One region of the Paenibacillus sp. GYB004 genome, then DNA from elsewhere that is predicted to be linked to it. Evidence: riboswitches for the same ligand, from Rfam matches in the RefSeq annotation. Region 1 holds a riboswitch; each other region holds the start of a gene.
What was found. Region 1 has a riboswitch for cyclic di-GMP ahead of PV433_RS26535 (HD-GYP domain-containing protein). Riboswitches for the same ligand answer to the same signal wherever they lie in the genome.
Positions count from the first base shown of each region.

Region 2: linked by a shared signal. The riboswitch ahead of PV433_RS30405 (hypothetical protein) and the one ahead of PV433_RS26535 (HD-GYP domain-containing protein) in region 1 are both predicted to bind cyclic di-GMP.
Region 3: linked by a shared signal. The riboswitch ahead of PV433_RS00775 (hypothetical protein) and the one ahead of PV433_RS26535 (HD-GYP domain-containing protein) in region 1 are both predicted to bind cyclic di-GMP.
Region 4: linked by a shared signal. The riboswitch ahead of PV433_RS25510 (hypothetical protein) and the one ahead of PV433_RS26535 (HD-GYP domain-containing protein) in region 1 are both predicted to bind cyclic di-GMP.

Region 1 is NZ_JARBDB010000060.1:151,317-155,590, reverse strand. It holds gene aspS (aspartate--tRNA ligase) at 1-1,402, shown strand, start outside; gene PV433_RS26540 (tRNA threonylcarbamoyladenosine dehydratase) at 1,581-2,333, shown strand; cyclic di-GMP riboswitch class I at 2,773-2,915, shown strand; gene PV433_RS26535 (HD-GYP domain-containing protein) at 3,024-3,665, shown strand; gene PV433_RS26530 (hypothetical protein) at 4,004-4,249, shown strand; partial or broken gene PV433_RS26525 (ATP-binding protein) at 4,260-4,274, shown strand, end outside.
Region 2 is NZ_JARBDB010000067.1:75,461-79,734, reverse strand. It holds gene PV433_RS30415 (YwaF family protein) at 1-19, opposite strand, end outside; gene PV433_RS30410 (methyl-accepting chemotaxis protein) at 495-2,246, opposite strand; cyclic di-GMP riboswitch class I at 2,459-2,544, shown strand; gene PV433_RS30405 (hypothetical protein) at 2,608-2,874, shown strand; gene PV433_RS30400 (hypothetical protein) at 2,993-3,220, shown strand; gene PV433_RS30395 (MOSC domain-containing protein) at 3,426-4,109, opposite strand; gene PV433_RS30390 (hypothetical protein) at 4,189-4,274, opposite strand, start outside.
Region 3 is NZ_JARBDB010000002.1:163,068-167,341, forward strand. It holds gene PV433_RS00760 (nitroreductase family protein) at 346-993, shown strand; gene PV433_RS00765 (MarR family winged helix-turn-helix transcriptional regulator) at 1,070-1,513, shown strand; gene PV433_RS00770 (pirin family protein) at 1,822-2,598, shown strand; gene PV433_RS00775 (hypothetical protein) at 2,925-3,218, opposite strand; cyclic di-GMP riboswitch class I at 3,419-3,517, opposite strand; gene PV433_RS00780 (sporulation protein YjcZ) at 3,837-3,959, opposite strand; gene PV433_RS00785 (universal stress protein) at 4,144-4,274, opposite strand, start outside.
Region 4 is NZ_JARBDB010000059.1:71,495-75,768, forward strand. It holds gene dapA (4-hydroxy-tetrahydrodipicolinate synthase) at 1-792, shown strand, start outside; gene PV433_RS25505 (class I SAM-dependent methyltransferase) at 881-1,723, shown strand; cyclic di-GMP riboswitch class I at 1,798-1,884, shown strand; gene PV433_RS25510 (hypothetical protein) at 2,023-2,226, shown strand; gene PV433_RS25515 (DUF3298 and DUF4163 domain-containing protein) at 2,779-3,408, shown strand; gene PV433_RS25520 (hypothetical protein) at 3,853-4,170, shown strand.

The DNA.
Region 1 (4,274 bases):
GAAATACCGTTACCTGGACCTTCGCCGTCCGGAAATGCAAAAGACGCTGATGCTGCGCTCCAAAGCGGCCAAAGTATTCCGCGACTTCCTGGACGAGAACGGCTTCCTTGAAGTAGAGACGCCGATCCTGACGAAAAGCACGCCGGAAGGCGCCCGCGACTATCTCGTGCCGAGCCGCGTTCATCCGGGCGAATTTTTCGCGCTGCCGCAATCTCCGCAAATTTATAAACAACTGCTCATGGTCAGCGGCCTCGAGCGTTATTACCAGATCGCGCGCTGCTTCCGCGACGAAGATCTTCGTGCGGACCGCCAGCCGGAGTTCACCCAGGTGGACATCGAGACTTCGTTCCTGTCCCGCGACCAGCTGCTCGACATGATGGAGGAACTGGCCGTCCGCGTATTCAAAGAAACGATCGACGTGGACATCCAGCGTCCGTTCCAGCGTCTGACCTATGCCGACGCGATGGGCAAATATGGCTCCGACAAGCCGGACCTGCGCTTCGGTCTCGAACTGGTGGACGTCTCCGATCTTGTAGCGAATTCGGGCGTACAAGTATTCGCGAACGTAACGAAAAAAGGCGGCCAGGTCAAAGCGCTGAACGCCAAAGGCTGCGGAACGTGGAGCCGGAAAGAAATCGACGACCTGCTGCCGTTTGCCGCGCGTTACGGAGCCAAGGGTCTGGCGTGGATTCAAGTGAAAGACGGCGAGTGGAAAGGGCCGATCGTCAAGTTTTTCAGCGAGGAAGAAATCGCGGCGCTTAAAGAGCGTCTGGGCGCCGAAGAAGGCGACCTGCTGCTGTTCTCGGCCGATACGAAAAAAGTCGTCGCCGACGTGCTCGGCAACCTGCGTCTGAAAATCGGCCGCGATCTCGGCCTGATTGACGACAGCGTATTTAAATTCGCGTGGGTCGTCGACTTCCCGCTGCTCGGCTACGACGAGGAAGCAAAGCGTTATGTGGCGGAGCACCATCCGTTCACACGTCCGGTGGACGAGGATCTGTCGTATTTCGATACGGATCCGGGCCAAATCCGCGCTCAAGCCTACGACCTCGTGCTGAACGGCTACGAAGTGGGCGGCGGCTCGATGCGTATTTTCAAACGCGACGTACAGGAGAAAATGTTCCAGGCGCTCGGCTTCTCCCGTGAGGAAGCTCACGAGAAATTCGGCTTCCTGCTGGACGCGTTCGAATACGGCACGCCTCCGCACGGCGGCATCGCGTTTGGCTTCGACCGTCTGATCATGCTGCTGGCGGGCCGCACGAATCTGCGCGAAACGATCGCTTTCCCGAAAACGGCGAGCGCAACCGACCTGCTGATGAACGCGCCGTCCGAAGTCGATTCGAAGCAGCTTGAAGACTTGTCGATCAAGCTCGCTGTAAAGGAAGTAGCTGCCAAAGCTTAATAACTGCTGCGATATTAGCGCTTTTCCTGGGGTGAATCGTTTTCCATAACCGGGAAGCTAACCCTGTCACATAGCAGGCTCGTTATTTCACAACAGTCGATAATAGCATACGACGGGCCCGCTTCCGGAGCATTTCCTCCGGCGGCGGAGCGCCCGGATCTAGCGAAGGGGATTGAATATGCTGCATCAATTTTCGCGGACGGAACTGGCGATCGGCCCCGAAGGACTGGAAGTATTGAAGGGCAGCACGGTTGCCGTGCTCGGCATCGGCGGAGTCGGCTCGATTGCGGCGGAAGCGCTTGTTCGTACAGGCGTCGGCCGGGTCATCATGGTGGACAAGGATGTCGTCGATATCACGAATATTAACCGGCAGATCCATGCGCTGACGACTACCGTCGGGCAACCGAAGGCCGAGCTGATGCGCGACCGGGTCAAGCTGATCAATCCGGATTGCGATGCGATCGCGCTGCGGATGTTTTACACCGAGGAGACGTACGAGAAGTTTTTCGACTATCCGCTCGACTACGTGCTGGACGCCTCCGATACGGTGACATACAAGATCCATCTCATCAAAGAATGCCTGAAACGCAAAATACCGATCATCTCCAGTATGGGGGCGGCGAACAAGATGGACCCGACGCAGTTCCGTGTGGCGGACATCTCGCAGACGTCGGTCGACCCGCTCGCCCGCGTCATCCGCCAGAAGCTGCGCAAGGATGGGATCAAAAAAGGCGTCAAGGTCGTCTTCTCGACCGAGGAGCCGATTAAGCCGCGCGGCGACGTTACGCAGCGGATCGTGCCGGACAACGCTCCGGATATCCGCAAAGCGCAGCAGCCGCCGGCCAGCAACTCGTTCGTGCCGCCTGTAGCCGGCCTGATCATGGTCAGCGTCGTCGTACGCGATCTGCTCGAGAAAGCCGGGAAAGCCTGACGCCTAACCGGACCGTATATGGGGAGGAAACGAAACGGGGCTGTCGGCACATTCACTTTTGAGAATAGTGTGCGCCGTTCGAACCGATGTGCCTCGAGATAAAGGACTTCAGCCTCCACGTGACCGTGGAAGTTGAGGTCCTTTCGTTTGAAAACGGGGACGTTTTCCTGTGATCTGTGATGCAACACTTGAAATAGCCTTGTTTGATTTGGTTGCGATTCGTTTGGATGGTGACCGTTTATTCGACAAAAGACGAGCCTGATCGCTGCGAAAAACGCACTTAATTCGTGATTATACATTACAAATCGAGAGTATGTGAGGAATATCGACATTTTTTTCGATTTTGCATGACAAAAATATACAAATCGGTTACAATCAAACTAATTGCACATATTAAATAAAAACAATAGGATGATGGAACCAAATACTTGTTCATAATCGAATCCAAAGGCACACTTATCGAAAGATAAGGCCGCAAAACCATTGGGGCTACCATGTAATTTGTCCCATATTCGCGCCGGGGACCGCCGGGTGCGAATATGGGATGCAACCGTATTACGTCATGCCAGCCAGGTCGCCGAACTATGAGACGGGACCCCTCTAACCTGAGGGTTTTTTTGTTGATCGGAACCCCGTGATTATCAGGCTGACACACGATTTTAGCTTATTGCCGATGAAGGGGGAGAAGTAATGCTGTACGCGATCAACCGTCTTTTGCAGCGATTGTCGGATAAAGACAGGGAGACGTTCGAACATGTAGGCCGGGTCGGGGCGCTCGCCCAGTGCTGGGTCACGCATTATCCGTTGGCCGGACCGGAGGACCGGCAAGTTTTTATTGTGGGATGCTGTGTGCATGATGTAGGGAAAATTAAAATCGAAACAGCCATTTTGCAAAAAACGTGCAAGCTTGACCAGGGAGAATGGGACCGGATGCGGACGCATCCCGAATCGGGCAGCGAGCTGTTGATGCAGGAAGGGATGAAAGATGCCCGGCTGCTGGATATCGTCAAGTATCATCATGAGCGGTGGGACGGGTCCGGTTATCCGACGGGGCTCGGCAGCAGCCGGATTCCCCGGTTGGCCCGCATGTGCTCGATCGTGGACGCGTTCGACGCCATGACCTCGGACAGGCCTTACAAAAAAGGAAAAACGGTCGAACAGGCCAAAGAAGAACTTCTCGAGCAAAGCGGCATCCAGTTCGATGAAGAGCTGGTACTGCAATTTCTGAGCTTGCCGGATCATCTGTTGCGCAATCCTCCGGCGGTGAGGCTGGACGAAGTGGCGGAACAGGGAGATTTGTTTTACGAGTTGATCTCGTCCCGCAAAAACTGAATACGGCAGCTACGACCCTGCGCACAATCCGAAGCCCGAACCTGCCCGCCTCCTATCCAGGGAGCGGAGCGCGTTCGGGTTTTTATGAGTAAAGCGCCATGTAAGGGTAAGTTTTCTGCGAAGCTGAACCCTTCCTGTTGGAAGAAACCGCGGCATTCAACGAATTAAGGTGCCGTTAAGGTACGGTTTGAAGTCAGGTAAGCTTCGTCCGGTACAATACGACTAGTACAAAGTCGGAGGCGCGGCTGGAGAACGGCTGGATGGCCGCCGAACCCGTTGATGGCAGACACGTAAGTTTGACTTGTATCAGGTAATCAATGACCGGGAGGAGACTTATCTTGAAACTTTGGATGTGGATCGGAATTGGCGTCGGGACGTTGCTTGCAGGTGCGGTTATTTGGATCGGGGGGACGGCGTATTGGGCGAAACAAGCGAATGCCGACTATGTATGGAAATTCGTAACGAACAATCCGGAGAAGGCGGCCATTACGCTTCGGAGCGACGATCAAACGATTGCGCAGTCGAATTCGGACCGGGTCATGCCGCTGGCGAGCGCCGTGAAAACGATGATTGCGATCGAGTAAGCTCGACCGGCTGTTCGAGCGGTAT
Region 2 (4,274 bases), on a different contig from region 1:
CATCCAGAAAACGGTTCATTAGCACCCCCCCTTGCTTCTTTCTAGCGGTTCTTGCTTTATTATAACCATGAAATCTCCGGATTTTCCAGATAAATCCGTTTGAGGGTTCCGATCTTGTGCGATCAAGGATACGCAAAAAAAAGCGACCCGCAAGCAACGGGCCGCGGGTCGTAACATTTATATATGAAAAAAGGGGGTCGAGAATTAGTATAGCGCGCGAACATTAGAGAGAGATGAAAATCAGATTGCAGTTTGATTACAAATAAGGCGAGCCTTACTGGACGGGGCGATTATGCTCCTGAACGTCCGGAAATCCTTGTATCCCGGCGGCTGCGATGAAGCGCAAAAAAAGCGACCCGCAAGCAACGGGCCGCGGGTCGTAAACATTTATATATGAAAAAAGGGGGTCGAGAATTAGTATAACGCCCGAACATTAGAGTTCCATGAAAATAACATTTCAATTTGATTACAAAATAAGAAGGAGTCCGTGCGCTTTACGATTTGAATTTGTCGATTACGCTTCGCAGCTGCTGCGCCGTATCGTGCAAAGCGGTGGACGAGCGGACGATTTCTTCCATGGATGCGAGCTGCTCTTCCGAGCTGGCCGCGACTTGATGCGTGTACTCGGTCGCCTGCTTCGAGATGTGCGCCAGTTCGGCGATCGAGGCGCTTACCTCCTGCGAGCTCGCGGACATCTGCTCGGACGAGGCGGATACCTCCATAATCTGACGGGTTACCTCTTCGATCGAACCGACGATGCTCGTAAATAAACGGTCGACCGATTCGACGGTTTCGGACATGCCCTCCACTTCGCTGGCTCCCGTCTGCATCGTCTGGATCGCTTCGCGGGTCCCCGCCTGGATCGAATCGACGAGATCGTGGATCTGGACCGCAGCTTGTCGGGACTGCTCGGCGAGCTTGCGGATTTCACCGGATACGACGGCGAAGCCGCGGCCGTGTTCCCCGGCCCGGGCCGCTTCGATCGCCGCATTCAGAGAGAGCAGGTTCGTCTGTCCGGCGATGGTCGAGATGAGCGATGTAATCGATCCGATCTCGTCGGATAACCGGCCCAGCCGTTCCATAGAGCCGGACGCGCTGTTGACGGCACCCTGAATGGCCGTCATCTGTCGTCTGTTGCCGCGCACCTGCTCGCTTCCCTGTTCGGCGAGCAAGTACGCCTGATTGGACGAATCGGCTGCGGTTACCGCCGACTCCGCGATCCGCTGGACACCCTGCGCCATCTCCTCCATCGCTTTGGCGCTTTCCTCCGAGCTCGTCAACTGCCGCTCGGTACCGGCCGCTACCTGCTCGATCGACATGGCGACGTGGCGGGCAGCTTCCGATGTCTGCTCCGATCCTTCGTGCAGCGTCTCGGCGTTCTCGGCGACGACGTCCGACGTCTCGCGGATGCGCCCGATCATCTCGCGGATATTGCCGATCATGACGCCGAAGTAGGCGGCCAGCTCGCCGATCTCGTCCTTGCGCCGGATCGAGACCGATTCGGTCAGATCCCCGCCGGCCACTTTCTGAGTAATCCGGGTCAGTTCGCGAACCGGCCTGATGATCCATACGATGACGGCGATCATCATTGCCACGGCGATCGTCCCGGTGAGGAGGCCGACCAGCAAGCTGGTTCTCAGCTTGGCGTCCAGCTGATGCTGTACGTTGGCATAATCGAAATCAATACCCAAAATGGCCGTAACGCCGCCATTCTCATCGCGTATCGCACTCAAAATACTGACCCATGTTCCATAATCGTCGGAAAATACGTCGGATACCCCGATCTCGCCGCTCTCCGCCGCCCGGATCGCTTTCGTAAATGCCGGAGGCAGCTCGTACGGAGTGGAAGGCTGGAAGCCGGAATCGGCAAGCGATTTGTTCGCGAGCATGATCGTCATCGCGGTTTTGCCCCCGGATTCGATCGTTCCGGGATAGAGCAGATACGTATTGGCCACGCCGCCCGATCCGGTGTACAGGTCCATATAAGGTTGAATAAGGGCAATGCCCGGCTGTGCCGGATCGGCTTTTTTGTTGGTCTTGATAAAGTCTTTGAGCGAAGCGAACTTTCCGGCATGCTGCTCGACAGACTTGTGCACCATCTGCTGGTACTGTTTGAGCTCGTTATAATACTGATCCTTTTGCTGCAAATAAGAAATTGCGGCTTGTCCGGCCGTCATCAACAGTGCGCACAGCGCGGCGAAAAAGCTCAGCTTGGCAATGATGCTCCGGCTCCAATGAGTAGACATGCTCGTTCCCCCTGTATATGAATTTCCCTTCCGCCATCTCAGCATCCGGGTATACTTTTTATTCGACAAGAACCAACACAAAGTGAATAGTGCCAAAGCAGCAAAACGAGTGCTCGAATTTCATCTTGACTTTGGAAGATTTCGTCTAGATAAATGTCCCGTAATATTGTATAGTAAAAGGTAATACGGGTATGAAAGTGCGTTTCTGAGCAGGACGACAAAGGCAAACCGGACGAAAGTCCGGGACGCAAAGCCGACGGGCCTAAGGAGGATTCTCTAAGGCGGCCGGGTTGCCGAAAATGGTTGGAGGCGAAGCTGCTCCATCAACATTCGGTAGACTACACTTCTTAGGAGGAACTGTATGTTGAAGGAAAGATATTACTCGACGGTGGAGTATTTTGACAAATTTGGCAAAGTGAGCAAGCAGATCGACATCTATTGCGAGCTCGGCAAAAAACCGACTGTCGGCGATTTCGTCGAAGCGTTCAAAAATTCCGGTCATGAAGTGGAGCTTACCGATTTCTTGAATCTCACCTTCAAGCCAAGACAGCCGCTGGCTACTTCCGTTACGTCGATTAAAGTAGTCCGGACGATCAAAGATCATACGTTCAAGCCTTGTGCTTGCTAATAGAGGAAATATGGAAAGACCGGCAAAGTCCAGCCTTCGGATGAAGGTTGAGCCTTGCCGGTCTTTTTTGGGTAGATCAAAGTTTCCGCCGTACTAAAACGGGGATGGGGCCATCTGCTTGTCGAGTCAGCAAGTGCCGCAAGTGCTGCAAGTGCCGCAAGTGCTGCAAGTGCCGCAAGTGCCGCAAGTGCTGCAAATGCCGCAAGTGCTGCAAGTGCTGCAAGTGCTGCAAGTGCTGCAAGTGCTGCAAGTGCTCCAAGGCGGCAGTACTGCAAAGTCGCCTATCGTGGGCGGCCGTTTAGCTTTAGCCTGTTGTCCAGCTCCAAGCGGGGACAGAACCGAATAAGAGCGGTTTGTATGCTTTATTTTGTCCGAAAACCGGCCTGGACACGACTAAAGGCTCCTATTTGGTTGGTTAGAGTTGGTTAGTTAGCTCATTAGTTAATTAGTTAGCCAGTTTGCCATTTAGCCATTTAGCTAACTCGCACATATGTCGTTTCAGCGAAGCTAAACGCGCTCTGCTCGCAAAAAAGATGATGCAGAGCCGAGGGTTACGGCTTCCCGTTTAACCGCTCGCCTTCGGACGGTTCGGTTCCTGCGATTCGTTTCTCGAAAGAGGCCCGCCAGTTGCCCGACAGCTCCTCTACTGCTAGCAGGGCGGCGATCCCGTCCAGGTTGATCTTGTCGTGATGTTTGATCGTGTTGGCGTATTGAACGGTTATGCCGAGCGGGTGCCGGCGCTCCAAGGTCAGAGGGGCGCTCCGGTCGAACAGTCCCGGCGTCAGCACGCGGCAATAAAAGCCGGTGTAGCCCGTATGCTGCACCCGTAGCGCGAGGTCCGGGATATCGTATTTTTTGGCCAGCTTGTGGCACGGCTGCCGGGGCTGCGTCACTTGAAGACGTACCTCTCCTGAGGCGTAAATATCGCCGATACATACCCGGTCCTCCGTCATGCCGAGCACCGTCAAATTTTCCCCAAACGCCCCGTAACTCATAGTCCGGTTCAACTCGCGCTCCCAGTGAGCATAATGCTCGAACGGATAGACGCATACGGCTTTGTCCGGTCCTCCGTGGTGGACGAGATCGGCCTGGCCGTCGCCTGCAAAATTCGTCGCGGTCAGCAGCACCGGACCTTGCTCCGCCGGCTGCTTGAAAATCCCCGTTTCTACTGCGGCGCCTTTGTAGATGAACGACTGCGGTTTACCGACATTAAGCGATACGATGCGAATATCCATGACCCGATCTCCTTTATACGTTCCTATCTGTACAGCATACACGCTGAGAGGATGCGCATCAACTCAAGCCGGCGGGAGATCAGCGTATTTCGTTGCGTTCCGGAGTAAGCTCGTATAGAGTCCGGTCCTGACTGTCATAGGCGATCAGTTTGTCTCGGGGATTCC
Region 3 (4,274 bases), on a different contig from region 1:
AGGAGCGATGATTTAAGTATAGGGGAAACGGCATCCGCCGTCCAACTCCGGTGAGTACGTCGCTGTATAGCCGGCTGGACGCGCTTACCGGCTCGTTTTCGCCGACGAATAACCGCACCCGGGCCGGTGCGGAGCGGACCGCAGACCGACGCTCATGAGGCAACCCCCCAGCATGCAACGCCGCCTCCTCCCCGGCAGCTTGGAGCGGTGCGGAACTCCCGCTAGTCTCGGCTGCTGAACCCCCGTACTCCGACTTTGCTCAAAAATCGTTGACAATTTGGCTTTTGTGATATATCTTTAAATTAAGATTCTTAAATATGATAGTTGCGACGAGGAGCGGTTCATATGAGCGATTTCCCTGCATTGGTCAAATCAAGAAGATCGGCGATTAAATTCATTCCGGGCATCGAGTTGCCTGACAAAGAGCTGGAAGAGCTGTTCGCTCTGGTCAAGTTCGCCCCGTCCGCCTTCAATCTGCAGCATACGAGTTACATCGTCGTTCGGGACCCGGCGAGGAAGGAACGAATATATGAAGCGGCAAATAAGCAATATAAAGTTCATACGGCCTCCGCTGTTCTGGTCGTGCTCGGTAATACGCGCGCCCATCTGAATGTCGGTCCTATCAACGAAGGACTGCTCCACCTCGGCGTCATCGATCAGCGCGAGTACGACAGCACCGTGGAATCGACCGTTTCCTTCTATGAGCAGCGCGGCGCCACCTTCATGAGAGAGGAAGCCGTCCGCAGCGCAAGCTTGTCGGCGATGCTGTTCATGCTGGCCGCGAAGGACAAAGGCTGGGACACGTGCCCGATGATCGGATTCGAGCCGGATGCGGTAAGCGATATTTTAAACATACCGGATACTTGGGTGCCTGCCATGATGATCACGATCGGCAAGGAAGATCCTTCATCCCAAAGGCCGCGGGGCTACCGGAAACCGGTCGGGGAATTCGTCCGCTACGAGATGTTCGGGGCGGCAGACTCGCATTCCTAACACGATCCGCTGGTGGTATAATGAGTCTGCTAGGAACGTAAGCGACGATTATACCGCGAAAGGAGGCCGGAGGGATATGACTCCACCGAGAAACGAATCGCTGCAGCTGTACGTCGTCTTGTCCAGAGCATGCCAATGGGTAAACGCGCACGCCGACCGGGATATCCGGAGGCACGGCTTGAACCGGACCGAATTCGGCGTTCTGGAGCTGTTGTATCATAAGGGGCGCCAGCCGTTGCAGCAGATTGGCGGCAAAGTATTGATGACGAGCGGCAACATTACCTACGTTGTCGACAAGCTGGAGAAGAAGGAACTCGCCGAACGGGTAGCCTGTGCGGAAGACAGGCGGGTCTATTACGCGGAGATTACCGAGAAAGGAAAAGCGTTTATGGAGAACGCATTTCCGGAGCATACGAAAGCAATTGAGGAAGCTGTTTCCGGGTTGACGCCGGAAGAACAAAAGCTGGCATCCGAGCTGCTCAAAAAGCTGGGCCTGACCGCAGAAAATAGCTTCAAGTGAGCGTCCTGCTAGGCAGACCGGCAGACCGGCGGTCAGACAACCGTCCGGGGTAGCAACGGCAGTCGGCTAGCCATTTGGAACGCTTCGGTTTCCTGCATGACCCGATTTCCGAAGTCCGATTCGGCGTTTGACCTCCCAGCCGCAAGCGTCACGTACACAGCCCAGTTTGCTAGATACTTGCGGCATACTATTTTTTTGTACCCTTTTAACTTAAAATTAAGATTTTTAATAATATATAATTTCCTATCCGTCTTTGTCGAAGTGTGTTGTGTATGTGCCATTATTCTAGGTATGGAGGCTGATTCGCTATGAATATTCAACGTTTTTCACCCGCTCAGCAAGGAACCGGAGCATTTGACGGAGGTAAAATTATCGAGCAGAAGCCGATCGGATTTCCCGGTGAAGGCGGTGCCGTGAAACGTGTCGGTCCTCTCTTCTACTGGGCGTGGGCGTTTACGCCCGAGGATGGCTATATTCCCCCGCACCCGCATCAGGCCTTCGAGATTGTCACCTATGTGATCCAAGGCAAGGCTGTGCACGGAGACTCGCTGGGCACCAAGAGCACGATAGGGGCCGGCGGAGCGCAAGTGATGCAGACGGGATCGGGCGTCTCCCACGAGGAACGTTTTGTCGGACCGGATATGGAAGGATTTCAGATCTGGTTCGAGCCCGATCTTCGCCAAACACGTTACGATCAGCCGACCTATCGCCAATTCGAGCACGAGCAGTTCCCGGTTCAAGAACACGAGGGCGTCACCGTCAAAGAAGTCATCGGCGGGCAATCGCCGGTAGCGCTGAAGGTGGAAGCGCATATGCGGGATATTACGATACAGGCAGGCGGCGAATATGTGCTGGAGCTGGCGGCGGGACGTTCGATGGCGGTTCTGGCGATTCGCGGCACCGGATCTCTCGGTTCGGCCGATGACGAAGCGTCGGCGGCGCTGCATTCCAAAGATTTCGCCGTATTGGACGCTGGCGGGACGAGCGGCTCAACCGTTGTGAGAGCAGCGGCAGATGAAGCTCTGCGACTCGTCGCGATCGAGGTGCCTTCGGAAACCGATTATCCGCTGTATAACAAACGCTGATCGCACCGGATACCGGCTCTCTGTCGAAGCCGGCAACGAGCAGCCTCACATGCATAAGCTGCGAAAACCGGACTCCTAATCCAATACCCCGGTATGCTTTGCACTTCATAAATAAATGAGTCGGTATGCACGGATGTGCCGTCAGTCAAGGCAGGAGACGCTTGCGGACCTGCCCTGACTGCGTGTTCCGGCGGCGGAAAGCATAACCCGGGCGCTGGCGGCGGCAGAAAAAAACGGGATAAAGAGCTCTCGCGCCACGCATGGCACGAAAGCTGCTTTATCCCGTGTACGGTCCGGCCGTCACGGCCGACCCGGAAGATCCGCTCCTATACCGTCCGTGGAGCGGCCAAATATTCTTGAAGCAGCCGGTACAATTGAATGACCCGATCCAAATTTTTGCTGAACCGGAACGAAATCTTCCTCTCGCCCTGCCAATAAAAAATAAACAGATTGTTGTGCCGCCCGACGACGAGCTCTACATCCCACTTCGAATCGTTTAGCCGGTACTTGTCCCGGTTAAAAAAAAGCTTCGGCCCTTCCTTCGAACGATACATGCCGACAAAGTCGTTCCCCATCTTCAGGTAATACCCTTGCTCCGCCGATGCGTGCCGTTCCTCCATAATGATTCAGCTCCTTCGCCCAAGTGATGAAGAGCCGATACTGGTCCTGCTCCCGTTCCCCGACCCCTGGCATACAAAAAAATCCCCCAAAAGCGCAGACCTGCTTCGTAGCCCATCGCTGTTCCTTTGGAAGCTCCCGTTATCCATAAGAAATTGCTTGGCACAACTTCCTATATTACAAAAAACTCCGATCCAAATCGTTCGGCAGCTGGCTGGCTTGGCAAGGTCGATTCCGACCTGCTGCTTTAGCCCCTCTAGCTTTGCGTCGCCGGCTTTAGCCGGGTTTGCCGTTTGTCGGGAGGTAATCGAAGTTAGGTATGGTATGTATCGCGTCTTCCTTCTTAGAATAGGGGAGAAGCCCCTTCTTCGCATCCTCCTTTGTACCTATTTCCGGGAAAAACGCCCCGATTATTTACAATTTTCTTCTTTTTTTCGACAACTATTCCCGGTATATTCCATATGGTTACTATTTTTATCCTTTTTCGCGATGAATGGCTCTGCGCAAAATGAGTTTTTCCTGGGAGCCAGATGATTCAGTCCGCTAAAAAACGGACACGTTCCTCTCCAAAAAGAAAGGAATCGGGCGTTAACCCGATTCCCCGGCTTGCCCATCAGCCCTTAGATCCAAGCCCGGCTGACGATAACAAGCAAGATGAACAGTACCAGAATTACGCCTGTCGAAGTAAACAAGCCTCCAACTCCCGGGCCGCAACCGCATCCTGCACCGCCAACGTATCCCATGGTCAGTCCTCCTCGATATTTCATGATTGTGCGGCCGACATCCGTTGCAACCGGCCGGGCGGCCCGATTGACAGTCGAGATGAATGAACCACACGATCTACAATATGAGGAGGGGCGGGTAACGGACTGTACAGATGTCCCGGCGAACGTAATTTTTTATCAATACCGGTTTGCGGCACTCCGCTTACAGATCGTCCGGATTTTTGATGACAAGAACGGGGACTTTCGCATGCTGCACCACATAATGGCTGACACTGCCGAGGAACAGCTCCTTCAGCGTGCTGAGCCCTCTGCTGCCGATTACGATCAGATCCG
Region 4 (4,274 bases), on a different contig from region 1:
GTCGTGCAGACTCTCATGGACCAGCGCGCGCACGGAATCGTCATTAACGGAACGACCGGGGAATGCCTGACCGTCCGCCCCGAAGAGGTGCGCCTTTTGATGGAGAATGCGCTGGAGGCAAGGGGGGAGCGGACGTTTCCGATTCTGATCGGCACGGGCTCGAACGATACGGCGGAAGCGGTAAGTCTGACGAAGCAGGCTCAGGCGCTGGGAGCGGACGGCGCGCTCGTGGTGACGCCGTATTACAACCGTCCGTCGAAGCAGGGAGTGATGGAGCATTACCGGCGGGTCGCCGATGCCGGGCTCCCGGTCGTCGCTTACCATATCCCGCACCGGACCGGCCTGGAGCTGACCTCCGGCGACATCGCCGCGATTCTCGGGATCGAAGGCGTGGCGGGAATTAAAGAGAGCACCGGCGGAGTCCGCAACTTCATCGAGCTGTCCGGTCATACGGACAAAGCGCTGCTGTGCGGGGACGACCTATACTTCTTCGCAGCTTTATGCTGCGGGGCTAGCGGAGCGATGATGGCTTCCGCGAATATGTATACGGGCCGTTTCGTCGAGGTATATGAGCAGTTCTCTCGGGGCTGCTGGCCGGAAGCGAGGGAGAAGTTCGATAAGCTGGTGCCGCTGATCGGCCTGCTGTTCGCCGAACCGAACCCTTCGCCGGTAAAATGGATGATGAAGCAAACCGGACTGCTGCTCTCGGATCGGGTAAGGCTTCCGATGATGCCTGTCAGCGAAGGACTGGAGCGGAAGCTGGCAGAATTGCTTACATGTAATAGGCAGTAACTATAAATACTATCCATTTCATATATTGGACCAATAACGAAACATCCTTCACAATTACTACTAAATAGAAGGAAGGATGTGCGTGAAGATGAGAATGGAACCCTATGGTCAGAAAGACGGAGATGGTGTGAGTGCCGCAACAGGTGGTACGGGTGCCGGGGGACGTCCGGAGTCGTCCCATGGCTGGGATGCCGCCTTGTACGATTCGAGACTCGGATTTGTGTCCGAGTTCGGCAAATCGCTGGTCGATCTGCTGGATGTACAACCGGGCGAAGCGGTGCTTGACGTCGGCTGCGGAACCGGCGATTTGTGCCGGGTGCTGGCGGACCGGGGAGCGGTGGTACACGGGATCGATTTCTCGGCGGAGATGATCGAAGCGGCCCGGGCGAAATATCCGGGGCTGGTCTTCGAGGTTGCGGACGGCCAATCGTATGAGACGGACCGGCGGTTCGACGCCGTATTATCCAACGCCGCCCTTCACTGGATGACAGATCCGGAAGGCGTTGTCCGGGCCGTCCGGAACGTCCTTGTCCCTGGCGGGCGTTTTGTAGCCGAGTTCGGCGGGAAGGACAACGTTGGCGCGATCGTTGCGGCGATCTACCGGACGCTGGAGAGCTTCGGCGTCGATCCGGAGCCGCGCAATCCGTGGTATTTTCCATCGGTCGGACAATATGCGTCACTGCTTGAAGCTTCCGGCTTCCGTGTCGGATATGCGCTGCACTATTCGCGGCCGACTCCGCTGGAGGACGGCGAGAGGGGAATGGACCATTGGCTGGATATGTTCGGCGGCGCCTTTTTCACCGGACTGACCGATACCCGGAAAGAAGAAGCGTACGAGGAAGTGAAACGTTTGGCGCGCCCGGTCTTGTTCCGGGAAGGACGCTGGGTGGCCGATTACTGGAGGCTGCGGATATTGGCATTTGCGCCTTAAGTCTCAAAATAGTCCAAAATGCCTATTAATGACTCCGGAAATTTGTGGTACTATGGGCATAGTTGATAGGAATTATCGGATAAAGGCAAACCTGGGCGAAAGCCAGGGGCGCAAAGCCACGGGTCTACAGCGAACTTCGCCATGACAGCCGGGTTGCCCATAAGCTGATGCATGTCGTCATCAAACCGGACGGACGTCGCTTTAGGGCGTCGTCTTTTTTTGTGTCGGAGGCTTAGGAACGCTTGGAGAGAAGCGGTGCCTGACGTCATTCGTGACCTTAATCTGGGGGTGATGCGCGTATGAACGACGAAGTAATGCAGTTGAAAACCGATTTGCACCGGTTAACGGTCGAACTGATCGGCAATTGCAAATATTGCTCCTTAATTTCCTCGAATGTGGAGTACAAAACCCCCATTTATTGCACCAAGTTTACCGGTCCCATCCATCCGACCTGCGTCAATGTGACGACCTGCTTGTCATGCCAGGAATACAAAGGAAACTAAGTCCGAATCGAGCCGAATACGAACAAAGGGAGCCTTCCGGACGCAGGGAGGTTTTTTTGATAGTTCAGAGCCTCTTTCCCGGTCGAGTCAGCAAGTGTCGCATCGACACGGAATAGGAGCGGTGGAAGGTAACTTTTCCCTTTCCACTTGGTTGTCCATAATGAATCGACAGCCTCGCCGAAGCCTCCTATTTTGTTCAGAGCCGCGTGCATACATTTCCCCGCGGGGCATACGGTTCAGCGAAGAGGAACACTCTTGCCCGCAAGAACGAGGTTTACGGTTTCGAGCCTCATTGAAGACGAGTATGTTGCCGTCAACCCCCATCAACGAGCGGCTCCCGACCGAAGGTGCCCACTGTCTCCCGTGCACCTAACGTATAGCTCGTACATCAAAGGATCGCCCGGACGTTTTTATCGAAAGGTTTTTCTCAAATCATGCGAGGCTTAATTGTGGCTTCTCCCGGAAAAATACAATCTTGCGCGCACCTTTTCCTTGCTGCTGAATATCGGTAGTACTAGGCGAAGATCCGCGAGGAGGAGGTGTACCGTCGCCATGATGGAATTCCGCAATTTATCGGCCCAAATATCGAAAAAAGTGATGATCAAGCCGCGGCTGCAAATCCGCTATCCGCAGCTGACCGGGCTGCCGAACCGGAAAGCGCAGCATGAGATCAACGACCGGATTCTGAAGCTCGTCTACCAGATGATTCGCGATCAGGGGTATGTCGAGGACCAAAACAAGGAAATGACCGGCATCTATGAGGTCATGCTGAACGAAAACGGGCTGATCAGCATTGTGTTCCAAAACTACGCCTATGCAAAAGGAGCGGCTCACGGCATCACGCTGCAAAAGTCGCTGACGATGGACTTGTGGGACGGGGACGATTACGATTTTGATGATCTGTTCCGCGATGGGAGCGGGTATAAGGCACATATTGACGCGATTCTAAAGCGGCAAATCGAGGAGAACGACATGCCGATCCTGGAAGGTAAAGCGTTCAAGGGAGTCGGTCCGGATCAGGACTATTATTTAACTCCGAGCGAGCTTGTCGTGTATTTCCAATTGTACGAATATACGCCCTACGCTTACGGGTTCCCGACGTTCCCGATTCCGTATACGGAAATAGCGGATATAGCCGATCCCGAAGGACCGATCGGCAAGCTTCAGCACGCCGTGGTCTGAAGATTCGGCGCACGTAATTTGGGGTACACAATGTACAGAATCGTTTTTGAGCGGTTTGCCGCTCTTTTTTTATACACGGCTTTGGACGAGCGAGCTATTGCGACTTCTGTCCTCCGGCGTAAAAAACGCAAACCCGCAGGTCGAGCTTATGAGCTTAAGGTCTTGAGCTAATGAACCGTATCGTTCTTATAGCCGTAACAAGACTTCATAACAGATCTAACGAATCCCAGCTACCTTATGGAGTTGAACATGGGCGGGAGTGCGAACTGATGCAGGAAATAGCATCTCTGGAGTTCGTAACAAATCCAAATCGCTGCATGTTAGCCAAATAAGGGGTCCTAGGTTCGTAAGCCCGTAAGCCCCGTAAGCTGATTATTTTGCAGCTTTGAAACCAAGTCCCATTTTCTGCGTAATAACAACCAAAAGGCGAAGGAGGATACGCCAATGTTAAAACGAATGCTACAAGATTTATTGCATAAGAAGCTGAGCTCCAAAAGACACTATTCGAGATATTCCAGCAGCGACTACTATAAGAGACAAGGCGGTTACCCGCCGCATTACCCGAACTATCCGAATCAGCACCCGAATCAGTATTCGAACCAATACCCAAACCAATATCCGAACCAGAACCCGAACCAGTACCCAAACCAGCATCCGAACCAATATCCAAACCAATATCCGAACCAGCATCCGAACCAGTATCACCATAATCAGGGTTACAAGTACTACAGGCGCAAGCATAAAAGCTATTCCAGCTCGTAGGAACGGGCGGCCCCCGGCGCGGACTAGGCACACTATGCAGAGTTCCATACACGAGGGGCTGTCCCCAAATGCCCGGCAGTACTGGAGCGAGCTCCAAACCGAGC